Regions from separate parts of the Neobacillus sp. KR4-4 genome, predicted to be linked through region 2. Evidence: riboswitches for the same ligand, from Rfam matches in the RefSeq annotation. Region 2 holds a riboswitch; each other region holds the start of a gene.
What was found. Region 2 has a riboswitch for S-adenosylmethionine ahead of ACE198_RS08270 (O-acetylhomoserine aminocarboxypropyltransferase/cysteine synthase family protein). Riboswitches for the same ligand answer to the same signal wherever they lie in the genome.
Positions count from the first base shown of each region.

Region 1: it holds a riboswitch for S-adenosylmethionine, as region 2 does, so the genes downstream of both, ACE198_RS20295 (homoserine dehydrogenase) here and ACE198_RS08270 (O-acetylhomoserine aminocarboxypropyltransferase/cysteine synthase family protein) in region 2, are expected to answer to the same signal.
Region 3: it holds a riboswitch for S-adenosylmethionine, as region 2 does, so the genes downstream of both, metK (methionine adenosyltransferase) here and ACE198_RS08270 (O-acetylhomoserine aminocarboxypropyltransferase/cysteine synthase family protein) in region 2, are expected to answer to the same signal.

Region 1 covers NZ_JBHHJU010000023.1:57,089-61,342, forward strand. Annotated here, with positions in the region: gene ACE198_RS20280 (GNAT family N-acetyltransferase) at 1-657, shown strand, start outside; gene ACE198_RS20285 (GNAT family N-acetyltransferase) at 673-1,344, shown strand; gene ACE198_RS20290 (hypothetical protein) at 1,393-1,524, shown strand; SAM riboswitch class I at 1,632-1,740, shown strand; gene ACE198_RS20295 (homoserine dehydrogenase) at 1,819-3,057, shown strand; gene ACE198_RS20300 (glycosyltransferase) at 3,285-4,254, shown strand, end outside.
Region 2 covers NZ_JBHHJU010000006.1:32,899-37,152, reverse strand. Annotated here, with positions in the region: gene gcvH (glycine cleavage system protein GcvH) at 1-356, shown strand, start outside; gene ACE198_RS08290 (YusG family protein) at 464-703, shown strand; gene ACE198_RS08285 (toprim domain-containing protein) at 846-1,202, shown strand; gene ACE198_RS08280 (thioredoxin family protein) at 1,210-1,518, shown strand; gene ACE198_RS08275 (hypothetical protein) at 1,734-2,093, shown strand; SAM riboswitch class I at 2,177-2,288, shown strand; gene ACE198_RS08270 (O-acetylhomoserine aminocarboxypropyltransferase/cysteine synthase family protein) at 2,358-3,674, shown strand; SAM riboswitch class I at 3,793-3,902, shown strand; gene ACE198_RS08265 (methionine ABC transporter ATP-binding protein) at 4,072-4,254, shown strand, end outside.
Region 3 covers NZ_JBHHJU010000025.1:29,138-33,391, reverse strand. Annotated here, with positions in the region: gene asnB (asparagine synthase (glutamine-hydrolyzing)) at 1-638, opposite strand, end outside; gene ACE198_RS21100 (hypothetical protein) at 862-1,035, opposite strand; gene metK (methionine adenosyltransferase) at 1,062-2,261, opposite strand; SAM riboswitch class I at 2,466-2,605, opposite strand; gene pckA (phosphoenolpyruvate carboxykinase (ATP)) at 2,854-4,254, shown strand, end outside.

The DNA.
Region 1 (4,254 bases), on a different contig from region 2:
CGAAGTGAATTTTACGTTTTTGACCAAGAGCGGCCTGTTCCGGTTATCATTCGCAATTATACCAAACAGGATTTTGCCGATCTTATCAAGATTCAATCCGAGTGCTTCCCACCTCCTTTTCCATCAGAATTATGGTGGAATAAAGAGCAACTAACCAATCATGTGGACCTGTTTCCAGAAGGTGCATTATGTATTGAGGTTGATGGTGAATTAGCCGGTTCGTTAACCGCCTTAATTATCGATTTTGATCCCAGCGATAAAAACCATACGTGGGAAGAAATCACTGACCATGGATACATCCGAAACCATAATCCAAGGGGGAATACCTTGTACATCGTTGATATCAGTGTCCGACCCAGGTACCGTAAACTAGGGCTAGGAAAATTGATGATGCATGCTATGTACCATGTTGTTATTGAGAGAGGTTTAGAGCGCTTACTAGGCGGGGGTAGAATGCCAGGTTTTTATAGAGTAGCTGATAACATGACACCGGAGCAATATTTAGCATCAATTATAACGGGAGAATTAAAGGATCCTGTCATTACATTTTTGCTGCGCTGCGGCCGTGTCCCGGTAGGAATTATTGAAAACTATCTAGAGGATGAGGAATCCTGTAACAATGCTGTATTAATGGAATGGAAAAATCCTTTTAAATAATTGGGGGGGATATTTATGGATTATATTAGAATCACAAGTATAGATGATCCGAATTTTAGAAAACTGCATAACTTAATGGGAGAAATTTTCCCGCCAGAAGAAGTCCTGGCATATGAGCTATGGAAAGAGCCATTAGAAGATCCGAGTATTCGGGTATTCGTGGCAGTCGATGGCGATAAAGTCTTAGGTGCAACTGAATACCGTTATTATCCTGATTGGAATATTGCCATGACAGATTTTACGATTATAGGTAAACCTGGCCTAAGCCTTGGTCGATTTTTAGCTCAAAACCGGTTAAAGGATTTACAACAATTAGCAAATAAAAATGGAAAAGAGCTTTACGGAATGTTTGCAGAAATATACGATCCTTACAGAGTTGAACATCACGAATTTGGCGGCGTAAAGGTTATGGACCCTTATGTGCGACGTGAAGTGCTTTCCCATTTGGGTTACAAGCGGTTAGATTTCTCATATGTTCATCCATCCTGGGAAAATAATGGGGAAGCCGTAACTGGGCTAGATTTATGTTTCATGCCATTAGACGATGAGCTTAAATCTCTCCCAACTAATCTTGTAAAGGATTTCCTAACAACCTATTACTCCATACTTTCAAACAAACCGAAGGAATGGTTAGAAATGATAGACCATCTGGGAGACAAGGGAGAAGTACCCCTGTTACCTTTGTAGAAGGCTGTGTTAAGGGTAATGTTGATTTTTTCACTCTGTTGATTGGAGTTGGAAGGCACGAAGACTCCTGCGGGAGTACGGGGCAGGGGAGACCCCGCAGGAGCAAAGCGACGAGGAGGCTCCCCGTCACGCCCGCGGAAAGCGCAGTGCCTGGAACGGAAATCAACAGACAAGTTTTAAACGCAGCCTTGTAAAAAAAAGAAATTTCAAATAATATTGACATCTACAAAGGATTCAACTAGAATTCTCTTTATAACTTGGAAATTTAATCAAACAATTACATAAAACTCTTATCCAGAGCGGCGGAGGGACTAGGCCCGATGAAGCCCGGCAACCATCAAGGTAAATCTTGAAAAGGTGCTAATTCCTGCAGGTTATTTGCCTGACAGATAAGAGGAGGAAACTAACCCTCTTCTTATGAAGAGGGTTTTTTTCTATTTAGCCATGTCTATTATAAATGAAGGGTGGATCAATATGTCTGTGATAAAAGTAGCGATTCTAGGTTTCGGAACAGTCGGGGAAGGTGTTTATAGAACGATTCAATCCCATGCAGAAGAACTTGAGGGAGTATTAGGAAAAAGGGTCGAAGTCGCAGCTGTACTAATTAGAAATAAGCATAAAAAGAGAAATATTAATGAAGATGTATTAGTCACTGCAGATTTCAATGAAATTTTAAGTCTACCTCAACTTGATGTTATTGTCGAAGCAATCGTCAATAAAGAACCCACTTTTACATTTTTAAAACAAGCGATTCAAAAAGGATGTCACATAATTACAGCTAATAAAGAAATGTTTGCACACCACGGGAATGACCTGCTCGAGTTAGCAAAGCATCATAATGTTTCAGTAGGTTACGAAGCGACAGTTGCGGGTGGTATACCTGTTATTCAAACCTTAAGGCAGCTATTAAACGTAAACCGTGTTCATCACGTGCAAGGCATACTAAATGGAACATCGAATTTCATCTTAACGGAAATGCGTGAGAAGAAGCAGTCCTTTGCTGACGCTCTAAGTTTAGCACAAGCAAAGGGGTTTGCTGAAGCAGACCCAACCAATGATGTCGAAGGCTTTGATGCTTTTTATAAAACAATGATTCTAAGCAGAATTGCATTTGGTGAGGAACCAAATTGGGAGGATGTAGAACGAGAAGGGATTACTTCAATTACAAGTGAATTAATCGAGGCAGCTGAAAGACTTGGACTTAGGTTTAAACTTATTGCAAGTATAAGTAAGAAAGGTGATCAAATTAAGGCCGCTGTTAGACCAGTCCTTGTTGGAAAGTCTCATCCTTTTTATTCTATTGAAGGGGTAGAAAATGCCGTTAATGTTTACACGGATCTTGTTGGTAGTATTACATTACAAGGACCAGGTGCCGGCATGTTTCCAACAGCAAGTGCAGCAATCGAAGATTTAGTTTATGTCTGTCAAAATAAGCGGATAAATAAGTATTTCACAAAGACGCCAGCATTTCATTTAGGAGATAAAAAAGAGCATGCAGACGAATTATGGATAATTCAAGGTCTCACAAAGGATTTTAAAAACCCATTGATCACATGGATTACTCAAACTAATGAGGAGACAGCAATTATCCGGACAAATACGGAGTTAATTAAACAGTTAATGAGTGAACAGAACATAAAATGTTGCTTTCAAATTTTAGGGGAGTATGAAATAGAAAGCAATGATAAAGAAGTATCATTAGCCGCCATATAGTTTGAATGAAATCATAAGCAATTATTCCGTAAAAAGAGCGCATAAGCTCTTTTTTTTGTGAATTTCTATGCTCCTAATTGGAGGGAATCGACAAATAGCAAAAAAATATATACAAAGCAACCTATAAATGGGGATAAGTCTAGTCAAAATCATATGGTATACATATTGTGTAAAAGCAAAACCCAAATGGACTAGTTACTTATAAAAGTAAATTGAAGAGGTGCGTCATGTTATGGAATAGCCTAAATGGTCGTTTATTAACGAATCTGAAAAATACATTTACCTATGAGTTTTGGGTATTACCCGAAAATGTTCATCATATCGATAAGCAATCTCGGGAAAAGTCAGTGGATGGTACAGGAACGAATTATGTGATTGGGCCAGGACAAGGGATGACCGATAATGATGCGGGAGTTAGTGTTTCAATTGGACTAAATGGAATAACGATTTATGAACATACGAATGAGAATATATATGCGGTGTTAGTCCATGAAGCCAGTATTAATGATCTAATTCACATTGCGGTTGTCTATGATGAAAGAGAGCCGCAGCTATTTATTAATGGGAAGTTTGTAAAAAAAGGTGATAGAAGCCCTAAAGACTTTGTCTACCCATCTGGGATGATTGGCGGACTGCCAGGTCTGTTCTTTAATGGTGATATTAACGAAATCAGACTGTGGGATCATTGCAGGACAGAACAAAATCTTAATAATTTTATGAATAAAAAGCTTACAGGAAACGAAAAAGGGCTATATGGTGTTTGGCCAATTCCAACTGTAAATAAACAAGAACCACAGAAAGTAAATCCAAAAACCAAAAAGTCCTCAAATAACAAGGACACAAGCACCAAAGAGAAACTTACTAAAGAAATCCCAGTAAATAATAGCCAAGATATTGAAGTAAGTATAATTATTCCTTCCCTAAATAAATATCCACTAAATCTCCTGACTCTTTTCTCACTAGAATATCAAACGTTCAATCCTTCAAAAATGGAAGTTATTTTTATAGATGATGCTTCAACTGACCAAACGGAAGAAAAGCTAAAAGGCTATAAGCCTCCCTATCATTTCAAATATGTACGAAATGAAAAGAATCTAGGAAGAGCAAGCGTACGAAATTTGGGCATTCGTACAGCAAGAGGGAGCACTCTTATTTTTCTTGATGCAGAAATGATAACAGAACCTGATTTTGTTGAAA
Region 2 (4,254 bases):
CAGAGGAACATGAATGGGTTAAGGTTGAAGGAGAAAAAGTTCGTGTCGGGATTACTGCGTTTGCACAGCATGAACTAGGAGATATCGTTTTTGTTGAGCTTCCAGAAGTGGGCGATGAAGTAACTGCCGACGAACCATTTGGTAGCGTAGAGTCTGTAAAAACTGTATCTGAGCTTTATGCACCTGTCAGCGGTAAAGTCGTGGAAGTGAATGAAGATTTAAGCGACAGCCCTGAATTTGTTAACGAATCACCATACGAAAAGGCATGGATGATTGTGATTGAACTATCTGACAGCAGCGAACTTGATAAGCTTATGACTGCTGAACAATATGAAGAAATGATCAAAGAAGACTAAAAAATAGGAAAAGGCACCTTGTCAAGGTGCTTTTTCTCTTAAATTCCCACTTTTTCTTCTACTATTTTTGGGAAACCTATAATAAATATATTGAAGAGGGTGGGAGCGTGGCATTAAAGCAGCAAAGGATAGACGTAACCGATCGGGTTATTGGCAAAATGAAAAATGGAGAAATGGAATTGTTTCTTGATAATACGCCAATTGGAAAAATGAAATTGACAGATCACATGCAGGTGGAATTAGAGCATCATTTTGAAGTGGAACAGCAGAAGATTTATCAACACCTGACGACAACTGAAGGGTCGGATGCTAAGTATACTGATTGTGATGAGGGCGGCTGGTGCTAGCTGAGTAACTTGGGTCTATAGTCACAAGCCTATTTTTTCAAAAGACAATAATGATATGGTTAACATAGTCAGAAGAAGGCACACGTAATCAATATTTTAGAATATGTTAACATAAAACAACTTCTAATACAGGTGATGGATGATGAATGATTCGTATGTTGACAAAGTTCTTATTGTCGAAGGAAAGTCGGATAAAAATAAGGTAAAAAAAATCGTGAAGGAACCAGTTGAAATCATTTGTACAAATGGGACCATCAGTATTACAAAATTAGATGAATTGATTGATTTCCTTGAAGATAAGGATGTCTATATTCTTGTCGATGCTGACTTCTCCGGTGAGAAACTTCGCAAGCAATTAAAACGCGAGTTACCCCAAGCCGAACATTTATATATCGACCGAATGTATCGTGAGGTAGCGACCGCACCAGTTCACCACTTAGCCACCGTACTATTAGGTGCAAATATTGATGTGCATACTGAATTTTTAGAAATGGGTTAAACGATAAATGAACGAATGGAATCGAATAGAATTATCTTCCTTTATTGAAGGGAAGGCAACTGGATTAGTGTATTTCTATACACCAATGTGCGGGACCTGTCAGGTAGCTTCAAAAATGCTCCAGGTCATCGAGGAACTAGTAAAGGTAGATATGGGTAAAATGAACCTAAACTTCTATCCAGACCTTGCTAGGGAATATGAAATTGAAAGTGTTCCTTGCTTGTTATTGGTCGAGGCTGGAGAAGTAAAAGAAACACTCTACGCCTTCCACTCCGTACCTTTTTTACTTGATAAAATAAAACAACAGATATTATAAGAGCAGATGTACATGTGCATCTGTTTTTTTTATGAATCCCAACCTTACGGACAAACCTCGTTGAAAAACCATGAAAATTCCGATATCCGACATATTTCTCAGGAAATTCTCTCGCCACTGCCCTGCTAAGTAGATAATTGTCGACCAATTTAAAGAGGATTTCTGGCCTATGTCTTGTATAGTAAATATAAGAGCATAGACCGGAGTGATGGAAGATGATAGAGGTATTGAAAACCTTTCAATTAGCAATCAAGCAGCAAGGGCATTTACTGCCATTACTTGAGCATATCCATACAAGAGTGAATTTAATTTGTGAACAAAATACCTATCAAATCTTCATGAAGGATAGGGAAATCTTCATCCTCCATGATAGCAAAGAGACTCAAACAATACCTGAGATTCGTGGGGATCTTTATGCGATGAGACAGCTGCTTACAGGGGAGGAAAGGTTGCGGACTCTTGAACGAAACGGTCAATTAAGTATTTCTGCTCCTATCCGCACAACCTTATTACTAGAGTCTATCTTCTATTTAACTAAAACGCAGGAACATATCGCGAAAATTACAAATTTTTAATCAAACCTATTGACTCGGAATTAAAATTTAGATAACATTATAATATAGAATATTTAGCTAATTATTACAATTTCATCAATACATTCTTATCGAGAGCGGCGGAGGGATTGGCCCTTTGATGCCCAGCAACCGGTTTACTACACATAATAACACGGTGCTAAATCCAGCAGAGCAATCAGCTCTGGAAGATGAGAAGTGTGAAGCCCCTCTTCTCTGAAGCAGGGGTTTTTGTATGGTGAGTTATCAAAAAAAGGAGGAAGCAAGATGAGTGAAAATCAAAAGAAATATCGTTTTGAAACATTAAGTGTCCATGGCGGCTTAACTCCAGATCCGGTAACAGGGGCCCGCGCTGTTCCGATTTACCAAAACAATGCATATCAATTTAAGAATACTGAGCATGCTGCAAACTTATTTAGCTTAGCAGAATCTGGATACATATACACACGAATACACAACCCAACGACCACTGTATTTGAAGAAAGAGTCGCTTTATTAGAAGGCGGTGTTGGTGCCTTAGCAGTGGCGAGCGGAATGGCCGCCATTACTCTTGCCATTTTAAATATTGCTGAGGCTGGCGATGAAATTGTTTCGGCTTCCAATCTCTATGGAGGCACCTATAATTTATTTGCAGTGACCCTTCCGAAATATGGAATTAACGTGAAATTTGTAGATCCAGAAAATCCAGAAAACTTCCGCCAAGCGATCACTGCCAAAACAAAAGCAGTCTTTGCGGAAACAATTGGTAATCCAAGCCTGCGCATCCTCGATATTGAAAAAGTGGCTGAAATTGCCCATGAAGCAGGTGTACCACTAATCGTTGACAATACTTTTGCCACTCCATACCTTTGCCGCCCAATTGAACATGGAGCAGATATTGTCATTCATTCCGCTACTAAGTGGTTATTAGGGAACGGAACGACAACGGGCGGAATTATTGTTGATGGCGGTAAATTCGATTGGAATTCTCCAAGATTCCCAGGCTTTACAACACCAGATGCAAGCTACCATGATTTGGTTTATGCAGAAGCCTTAGGCGCGGTGGCTTATATTATCAAAGCACGTGTCCAATTGCTTCGTGATCTAGGGCCGGCATTAAGTCCGCAAAATTCCTTCCAGTTTGTCCTTGGACTTGAAACTCTGCATGTCCGGATGAAGGAGCATGTCGCAAATACTAAAGAAGTCGTCGATTACTTAACTAACCATCCTGCCGTAGAATGGGTTTCCTATCCTGGTCATCCATCCCATCCTGATTATGAACTAGCTAAAAAGTATCTACCAAAAGGTGCCGGTTCGATGGTGGTATTCGGAATTAAAGGCGGAAAAGAAGCAGGGGCTAAATTAATTGATTCCATCACACTTTGGGCACATGTGGCCAATGTTGGTGATGCAAAAAGTTTAATTATTCATCCGGCCAGCACCACTCACCAGCAATTAGATGCCCAAGGCCTGATCGCTGCAGGTGTAACAGAGGATTTAATTCGCCTATCCATCGGGATCGAGAATGTAGAAGATCTGATTGAAGACCTAGAGTCGGCTATTGTTTCGGCAACTGGTTTAACTTCATTAAACATTAATGCCTAAACTTATTTTATTGAATAAGAAACTATTTCATTGACACCCCTTTTTATCCGTGATACGATACTTTTGTAATATAGTTACTTAAACAAATTCACGTTTGAATTAAATATAGGAATTGATACTCTTATCAAGAGAGGTGGAGGGATGTGCCCGATGAAGCCCGGCAACCGTCAATATTTATTATTGAAATGGTGCCAATTCACACAAAGCGTTTGCTTTGGAAGATGGGAGAAAGGATTATTATTTATGATGCCTTTCTGCCTGCGCAGAAAGGCTTTTTATTTTGATAACATAGAATCTTTTCGTAAAAAAAGTCAAACCCTATATTAGATTAAACGGTATATTACAAAAAAAATCTTTCAGAATTTTAAGGTAAATTGGATAAAAAGCAGGTGATACAATGATTTCTATAAAAAGTGTTCAGAAAATTTTTCCCTCCAAGCAGGGTCAGCTTAGAGCCGTTGATGATGTAAACCTAGAAATTCAAGATGGTGAAATTTTCGGGGTAATTGGATACAGTGGTGCTGGTAAAAGTACATTGATTAGAATGTTAAATGGTTTGGAACTGCCGACCAGTGGGACC
Region 3 (4,254 bases), on a different contig from region 2:
ATTTTTTTTGTAAAATAATGACCTGGTTCTAACTTCTTAATTCCATCAGATAAAGTGTTTGGTTCAGGAACAAATTGATAGGTTAAATAATGCTGCAAAGAATCATAATTGAGCACATCATTTTCAAGACCCAACAAAATACTCTTTTTCTCAGACGCAAAAAATGTTCGGTCACCATCTTCAAAATAAAAGAACGGTTTAATTCCAAAAGGATCGCGTGCCCCATAAAGACTTTGCTCTTGTTTATCCCAGATAACGAAAGAGAACATTCCACGCAGTTTTTCAACGGCCTTTTCCTTTAAATGGCTGTAAAGAGCAATAATAACCTCCGTATCAGAACTTGTTGCAAACGTTAAACCCTCAGCTAATAGTTCTTCACGCAGCTCAACATAGTTATAAACTTCACCGTTAAAGATAATCCAGTAGCGTTCATTTTCATAGGTTAACGGTTGATGACCGCTCTCAATATCAATGATACTTAAACGTCGGAATCCAAATTGAATATGATCATCATAATAAAAACCATCATCATCTGGACCACGATGAGTGATAATATCGTTCATATTTTTAAATTGTTGTTTTTGTACTTCACTATAGTTTTGTGTTGTATCGTGTACACAACCTATAAAGCCACACATTATGTACCTCACCTCTTCTAAATATCCCTAAATAAAGGATTTAATCCAAAAAACATACTCTCTAATACTACCACTTTTTTTTGAAAAAATGCACTGTGAACAATAGGTAAATTTACTATCCCCATTTTTCACTTCTTTTGACCTGTATAAACATTTCATTTTAGGCAAATACCGATTAAATGTACAGGTAATTAGACGTACAAATAAAAACGGGAGTTACATGTCATATGTAACCCCCCTCTTTATATTTTGCTGTGTTAAACTTGTCTGTTGATTTCCGTTCCAGGCACTTCGCTTTCCGCGGGCGAGCCGTGGAGCCTCCTCGTCGCTTTGCTCCTGCGGGGTCTCCCCTGCCTCGTACTCCCGCAGGAGTCTTCGTGCCTTCCACTCCAATCAATATTAACCTATAACACAGCCTTCTATTTAAATATTTGCTTGCGCTCGTAATGCCTCTACTTTATCCGTACGCTCCCAAGGCAGGTCAACATCTGTCCGGCCAAAGTGACCATAGGCTGCTGTTTGTTTGTAGATTGGACGACGTAGGTCCAGCATGTTGATGATTCCAGCAGGACGTAGGTCAAAGTTTTCACTCACTAGGTTCACTAGAATATCTTCGTTTACTTTACCAGTACCAAACGTATCCACAGCGATGGAAACCGGTCGTGCTACACCAATCGCATAGGCCAGTTGAACTTCACATTTTTCAGCAAGACCAGCAGCGACGATGTTTTTAGCAACATAACGTGCGGCATATGCAGCGGAACGGTCCACTTTTGTCGGATCCTTACCTGAGAAAGCACCGCCGCCATGACGAGCATATCCGCCATACGTATCAACTATAATTTTACGGCCGGTTAAGCCTGCATCCCCTTGTGGTCCGCCAATGACGAAACGGCCAGTTGGATTAATAAAATACTTTGTCTTCTCATCGATAAGTTCTTTCGGTACAACAGGGTTGATGACATATTCTTTTAAGTTACGTTGTATCTGCTCTAACGTTACTTCTGGGTTATGTTGAGTAGAAATAACAATGGTATCAATCCGTACCGGCTTATCATTCTCATCATATTCCACCGTTACCTGGGTTTTTCCGTCTGGTCGAAGGTATTCAAGAACATTGTCTTTCCGCACTTCTGTTAATTTACGAGCAAGCTTGTGTGCAAGTGAGATGGGAAGCGGCATAAGCTCTTTCGTTTCATTACATGCAAAACCAAACATTAACCCTTGATCCCCTGCTCCAATTGCTTCAATTTGCTCATCAGACATTTGGCCTTCACGAGCCTCCAATGCTTGGTCAACACCCATTGCAATGTCTGGAGACTGTTCATCAATAGATGTTAAAACGGCACATGTCTCGGAGTCAAATCCATATTTCGCACGATCATATCCTATCCCTTTAATCGTTTCACGAACGATTTTTGGAATATCCACATATGTAGATGTTGTGATTTCCCCTGCAACTAACACTAATCCAGTTGTTACTGAAGTTTCAGCCGCAACACGAGCATTAGCATCCTTTGCTAAAATAGCATCTAAAATGGAATCAGAAATTTGGTCACAGATTTTATCTGGATGACCCTCAGTAACTGATTCAGAAGTGAACAAACGCGCGTTTCTTGACATCTGAATTCCTCCTTTATTATGAGATCACGAGGATTTTTTTCGAAGGTTACAGGTATACTTCTTAAACCTCGAGAATTTGATACGGTACTCATTCCCTTAGTATGTAATAAACAAAGGATTTTTATTAGAGACTCATTTCATAAAAGGACTTATAAAAAAACAAAAAACCTTACCATAGAGGAAAGGTTGTTTTCGGGCCTTTCGCTCTTATCGTTCAAGGCATTAGCCTTGCGTCAGATTAGCACCTTCGCATTTGAAAAGGACCTTTTAATGTGGTTCATCTTTTCATACTGCAGGTTGCTGGGTTTCATTGGGCCTGTCCCTCCACCAGCTCAGGATAAGAGAGTATCCGTTCAACTTAGAATAATATCATACTGGGTAACAATGTCAATGTATTTTTTAGAAATATCTTCCTCATAAAATGGGAAAAATACGGTGTAAGTCATGAACCTTTTATAAAAATTTTTTATATCTTCATTTAAAGTTTTAAAATATATAAATTCAGATTAATAGGATACATTAATTCAACTAATGTGTTATACTTTTTGTATTATTAACAACATAAAACCTAGACAAAGGAAGGTCTCATTAAATGAATTCTGTTGATACTCCTAATGAATTAAATCAATTGTTGAATGAAAGTCATGTTCATGTACAATTATCTGTTCCACAGTTAGTTGAAAAAGTCTTAACCCGTCATGAAGGGGGACTAACTTCAACTGGGGCAATTAGTGTCGCTACTGGTAAATATACTGGCCGATCTCCACAAGATAAATTCATTGTTGTAGAAGATTCAACGAAAAATAAAATTGAATGGGGCACGACCAATCAACCAATATCAGAGCAGGTTTTCACAAAGCTTTATCAAAAGGTCATTAATTATTTACAACAGAAAGATGAAATCTTTGTTTTTAAAGGCTTTGCTGGTGCAGATAAAAAATCGCGTTTACCTATCAGGGTTATCAATGAATTAGCATGGCAAAATTTATTTGTACACCAGTTATTTATTCGCCCGACAGAAGAAGAGCTCCTTGAACATGATGCTGGTTTCACTGTTATTTCTGTCCCTAATTTCAAGGCAAATCCGGCAATTGATGGTACAAATTCGGAGGCCTTTATTATTGTATCATTTGAGAAAAGAATTGTTCTAATCGGTGGAACAGAATATGCAGGCGAAATGAAGAAATCTATTTTCTCAGTCATGAACTATCTGCTTCCGGAAAATAATATTTTTTCCATGCATTGTTCTGCCAATGTTGGTCTTGAAGGCGATGTTGCATTATTTTTCGGCTTATCTGGTACTGGAAAAACCACTTTATCCGCGGATCCAAATCGTCGATTAATTGGTGATGATGAGCACGGCTGGTCATCTAACGGTGTCTTCAATATCGAGGGAGGCTGCTATGCAAAATGTATTAATCTTTCTCGTGAGAAAGAGCCGCAAATTTTTGATGCGATCCGCTTTGGAACGGTATTAGAAAATGTTACCTTGAATCAAGAATCCAGAATCCCTGATTATGATGATGGCACATTAACAGAAAATACACGTGCTGCTTATCCAATTCATGCGATTGATAATATTGTTCAACCAAGTATTGCTGGACATCCAAACACTATCATTTTCTTGACGGCTGACGCTTTTGGTGTATTGCCTCCTATTTCAAAACTCACTAAGGAACAAGCAATGTATCATTTTTTAAGTGGTTATACTTCAAAACTAGCTGGAACAGAGCGTGGAATTACCTCACCACAAGCTACCTTCTCTACCTGCTTTGGTGCACCATTCCTGCCGCTGCCTGCAACTCGATACGCCGAAATGTTAGGTGAAAAGATTCTTGAGCACAATGCGAATGTATTTCTTGTGAATACAGGCTGGACCGGCGGTGAATATGGGGTGGGGAATCGGATGAAACTTTCCTATACCCGTGCTATGATCCAGGCGGCACTTGAAGGGGAACTAAATCATGTAGAAACAACCAAGGATAAAATTTTC